DNA from 2 places in the Micromonospora sp. NPDC048868 genome. Region 2 is predicted to be linked to the other one. Evidence: predicted binding sites of a transcription regulator. Region 2 holds the regulator's gene; the other holds the start of a gene.
What was found. Region 2 encodes HrcA, which represses chaperone genes, less so after heat shock. Its sites were predicted from a motif close to GGTTNGCACNCTCNNNNNGAGNGTGCNAACC; they were not measured.
Positions count from the first base shown of each region.

Region 1 (2,396 bases), on a different contig from region 2:
GAGTCGATGGCCGGCGACCCCGCCGCGCTGCCCGACACCTTCCTGACCGACACGGTCGTCCTGCTGTCCGTGGTGCTCGGCAGCGCCCTCGTCTTCGGCTTCGTGCAGAGCCTGGGCTGGGCGGCCGGCACCTGGGTGGTCACCCGGCAGGCGGCAGGTCAGCCGGCGAGCGTGGGTGCCGCCCTCTCCTACGGGGTGCGCCGGGCGCTGGGCCTCTGGGGCTGGACCCTGCTGATGAGCGTCATCATCGGGCTCGGGGTCTGTCTCTGCGTGATCCCCGGCATCTACTTCGCCTTCGCGCTGAGCATGGCCGGCCCGGTCTACCTGTTCGAGCGGCAGCACCCGATCGGCCGTTCCTTCCGCATGTTCCACGACCGGCTCGGTCTGCTGCTCGGCCGGGTGGCGCTGGTGGCGGCGGCGGTGATCGTCGGCAGCGGGGCCGCCAGCATGGTGGAGGGCATCGGCACGCTGCCGTTCGGCACCACCCCGCTGGAGTCGCCCGGCACGGCGGTCGGTGTGCTCGTGGTGACGCTGGTGGGCGCGGTGCTGGCCCTGCCGACCCACCTCGCCCAGCTGGTCGGCCTGGTCGTCACGTACGCCGAGCAGCGTGCCCACGAGGGGCCGGTGGACAGCGCCCGGCTGGCCGGTGAACTCGGCTGACCGGGGCGATCGTGCTTGCACTCGGCAGGGGAGAGTGCTAAACAAGTCATTGGCACTCGCATACCGCGAGTGCCAATGGTCGGGGCGGTAGGGCCACGGTCGTAGCGGCGTCCAGACGCGGCTGCGGCACATGGCCGGTCGTCGCGGGCTATCCGGCCCGGCCGAGGAGACGTCGTCGTCGCCAGGTGGCGACGTCCCAAGGTGCGTACACCAGGCGGCCCATCCGGGACACACACTCCGGGTGGCCCGTGAGTGTCCAGGAGGACAACGCCGTATGGCCAAGATGATCGCGTTCGACGAAGAGGCGCGCCGCGGCCTCGAGCGGGGCATGAACCAGCTCGCCGACGCCGTGAAGGTGACCCTCGGCCCCAAGGGCCGCAACGTCGTCCTCGAGAAGAAGTGGGGTGCCCCCACCATCACCAACGATGGTGTGAGCATCGCCAAGGAGATCGAGCTCGAGGACCCCTACGAGAAGATCGGCGCCGAGCTGGTCAAGGAGGTCGCGAAGAAGACCGACGACGTCGCCGGTGACGGCACGACGACGGCGACTGTCCTGGCCCAGGCCCTGGTCCGCGAGGGCCTGCGCAACGTGGCCGCCGGTGCCAACCCGATGGCCCTGAAGCGGGGCATCGAGGCCGCCGTGGCCAGCGTCTCGGAGGAGCTGCTCAAGCTCGCCAAGGACGTCGAGACCAAGGAGCAGATCGCCTCCACCGCCTCCATCTCCGCCGGTGACACCAGCGTCGGCGAGATCATCGCCGAGGCGATGGACAAGGTGGGCAAGGAAGGCGTCATCACCGTCGAGGAGAGCAACACCTTCGGGCTGGAGCTGGAGCTCACCGAGGGTATGCGCTTCGACAAGGGCTACATCTCGGCCTACTTCATGACCGACCCGGAGCGCATGGAGGCCGTCTTCGACGACCCCTACCTCCTGATCGTCAACAGCAAGATCTCGTCGGTCAAGGACCTGCTCCCGATCCTCGAGAAGGTCATGCAGTCGGGCAAGCCGCTGCTGATCATCTCCGAGGACATCGAGGGCGAGGCCCTGGCCACCCTGGTCGTCAACAAGGTCCGGGGCACCTTCAAGTCCGTCGCCGTCAAGGCGCCGGGCTTCGGTGACCGCCGCAAGGCCATGCTGGCCGACATCGCCATCCTCACCGGTGGCCAGGTCATCAGCGAGGAGGTCGGCCTCAAGCTGGACGCCGTCGGCCTCGACATGCTGGGCCGCGCCCGCAAGGTCGTGGTGACCAAGGACGAGACCACCATCGTCGACGGTGCCGGCGACGCCGAGCAGATCCAGGGCCGGGTCAACCAGATCCGGGCCGAGATCGACAAGAGCGACTCCGACTACGACCGCGAGAAGCTGCAGGAGCGGCTGGCCAAGCTGGCCGGCGGCGTCGCGGTGATCAAGGTCGGCGCGGCCACCGAGGTCGAGCTCAAGGAGCGCAAGCACCGCATCGAGGACGCCGTGCGCAACGCGAAGGCCGCCGTCGAGGAGGGCATCGTCCCGGGTGGTGGCGTCGCGCTGGTGCAGGCCGGCAAGACCGCCTTCGACAAGCTGGACCTGGTCGGCGACGAGGCGACCGGTGCGAACATCGTCAAGGTCGCGCTGGACGCCCCGCTGCGGCAGATCGCCGTCAACGCCGGCCTCGAGGGCGGCGTCGTGGTGGAGAAGGTCCGTAACCTGAACCCGGGTCACGGCCTCAACGCCGCCAACGGCGAGTACGTCGACCTGCTGG
Region 1 covers NZ_JBICUN010000004.1:344,856-347,251, reverse strand. Annotated here, with positions in the region: gene ACGFNF_RS08940 (DUF3824 domain-containing protein) at 1-660, shown strand, start outside; gene groL (chaperonin GroEL) at 935-2,396, shown strand, end outside.
Region 1: a site for HrcA is predicted at 708-738, ahead of groL (chaperonin GroEL). Genes of this name have one in related genera too.

Region 2 (2,396 bases):
GGTGTCGACGGTGATCGGCGCCTCGACGCCGAACGCGGTCTCGTGCAGGTCCAGCTCCAGCCGCAGGATCGCGTCGGCGCCGGGCCGGGTACGCGGTCGCGGACCCCGCGAACCGCCGGCCGCGCCGCCGAAGAACGCGTCCATGATGTCCTGGAAGCCGACGAACGGCCCGGCGCCGCCGGGGCCGCCCGGGCCACCCGCGCCCCCGCCCCCGGGGGCGAGCGGGTCACCGCCCAGGTCGACGATCTGCCGTTTCCGGTCGTCCGAGAGGACCTCGTACGCGGCGTTGATGTCCTTGAACTTCTCCTGGGCCTCCGGATCCGGATTCACGTCCGGGTGGAACTGCCGCGCCAGCTTGCGGTAGGCGCGCTTGATCTCGTCGTCGGAGGCTTCCCGGCTCACGCCGAGAATGCCGTAGTAGTCCCTGGCCACTGCGTTCCGTGTCCTCATGTTCGTCTCGCGTTGCGCCGGTCGGCGGCTGGAGCCGGCCGTCGGCCCTGACTGGTCAGTTCTGGGCCAGCAGCTCGCCCACGTAGCGTGCCACGGCCCGCACCGTGGCGATGGTGCCGGGGTAGTCCATCCGGGTCGGCCCCAGCACGCCGAGGCCGCCGACGCTGGTCGCGCCCGGCCCGTAGCCGGTGCTGACCACCGAGGCGGCGCGCAGGTTGTCGATCTCGTTCTCGTCGCCGATCAGCACCCGCGTCGTGCTCGGCTCCGCCTCGCCGATGAGCTTGAGCATGACGACCTCCTCCTCCAGCGCCTCCAGGATGGGGCGCAGGGAGCCCTGGAAGTCGAGCAGGCCGCCGCGGGTGAGGTTGGCCGTCCCGGCCAGCGCGATCCGCTCCTCGTGCCGCTCGATCAGCGTCTCCAGCAGCACGGTGGAGAGGGTGGTCATGGCCGGGCGCAGGTGCGGCACCGACTCCTCGACGAGCGCCTGCACCAGCGGCGGCGTCTCCGACAGCCGGGTGCCGACCAGCTTCTCGTTGACCAGCCGGCGCAGGTCCGTGACGTCGTCGGCGGGGATCGGCGCGGGCAGCTCGACCAGCCGCTGCTCGACCCGGCCGGTGTCGGCGATCATGACCAGCATCAGCCGGGTGGTGGAGATCGGCACCAGCTCCAGATGACGCACCGAGGAACGGGCCAGGCTCGGGTACTGCACGACGGCGACCTGCCGGGTGAGTTGCGCCAGCAGCCGGACGGTGCGGTGCACCACGTCGTCGAGGTCGACGGCGCCGACCAGGAAACGCTCGATCGCCCGGCGCTCGGCCGGGCTGAGCGGCTTCACCCGGGACAGCCGGTCCACGAAGAGCCGGTAGCCCCGGTCGGTGGGCACCCGGCCGGCGCTGGTGTGCGGCTGGCGGATGTAGCCCTCCTCCTCCAGCACGGCCATGTCGTTGCGGACGGTCGCCGGTGAGACCCCCAGCTGGTGCCGCTCGACAAGCGCCTTGCTGCCGACGGGCTCCTGCGTGGCGACGTAGTCCTCGACGATCGCGCGCAGCACGGCGAGCTTGCGGTCGTCGAGACCCATCCTCCCCACCTCCTGTCGCACGTCGGCCCCGGCACGCGGGGGGCCGGGGTGGGCTGCTGGCACTCGACTGTAGCGAGTGCCAGTCTACGTCGGCGGGGCCGCCCGCGCGATGATCGACCTGGGGTGATCAGTCCGATCGGCGACCGCGCGGGCCCGCCCGACGCCCCCGTGGGGCCGGTGTTCCGGGCGTCCCGGCCGGTGTCGCGCTGGTGCCGCCTTGCCGGCTGCCCCTACCGTGACCTTCATGACTGAACCACCTCGCCCTCCCGGAGCGGGGGACCCCGGCTTCCCGCCGGACCCGACCGCCCCGTCGGGGGTTCCCGGCCCCGCCGGCTACGGCGACCCCACCGCACCACTGTCCGGGGCACCGGGCCCGGGCAGCCATCCTCCACCCGGTGGCTATCCGCCGCCCACCGGTGACCAGCCGCCGTCGGGCGGCTACCCGCCGCCCGGCGACTACCCACCGCCTGGTGGCTATCCCCCGCCCGGCGACTACGGACCGCCCGGCGGCTACGGAGCGCCCGGCGGCTACGGAGCGCCGGGGGCCGGCTATCCGGCCGGTGGCGGCTACGGACCGCCGACGGGCGGCTACGCCAGCAACGAGGACAAGAACTGGGCCCTGATCGCCCACTTCGGCGGCGCGGCCGGCGTGATCGTCGGCGGCGGCATGCTCGGCTGGCTGGCGCCGCTCATCGCGCTGATGGTCCGGGGGCAGCAGTCGCCGACCGCCCGGGCGCACGCCGCCGCGGCGCTGAACTTCCAGCTCACCTGGACGATCGTCGGGGTGCTGAGCTGGGTGGTCACGCTGATCACCTGCGGGGTGCTGTTCTTCGTTCCCATGCTCGTCTGGCTGGTGCCGCTGATCTTC
Region 2 covers NZ_JBICUN010000001.1:566,220-568,615, forward strand. Annotated here, with positions in the region: gene dnaJ (molecular chaperone DnaJ) at 1-432, opposite strand, end outside; gene hrcA (heat-inducible transcriptional repressor HrcA) at 506-1,528, opposite strand; gene ACGFNF_RS02670 (DUF4870 domain-containing protein) at 1,773-2,396, shown strand, end outside.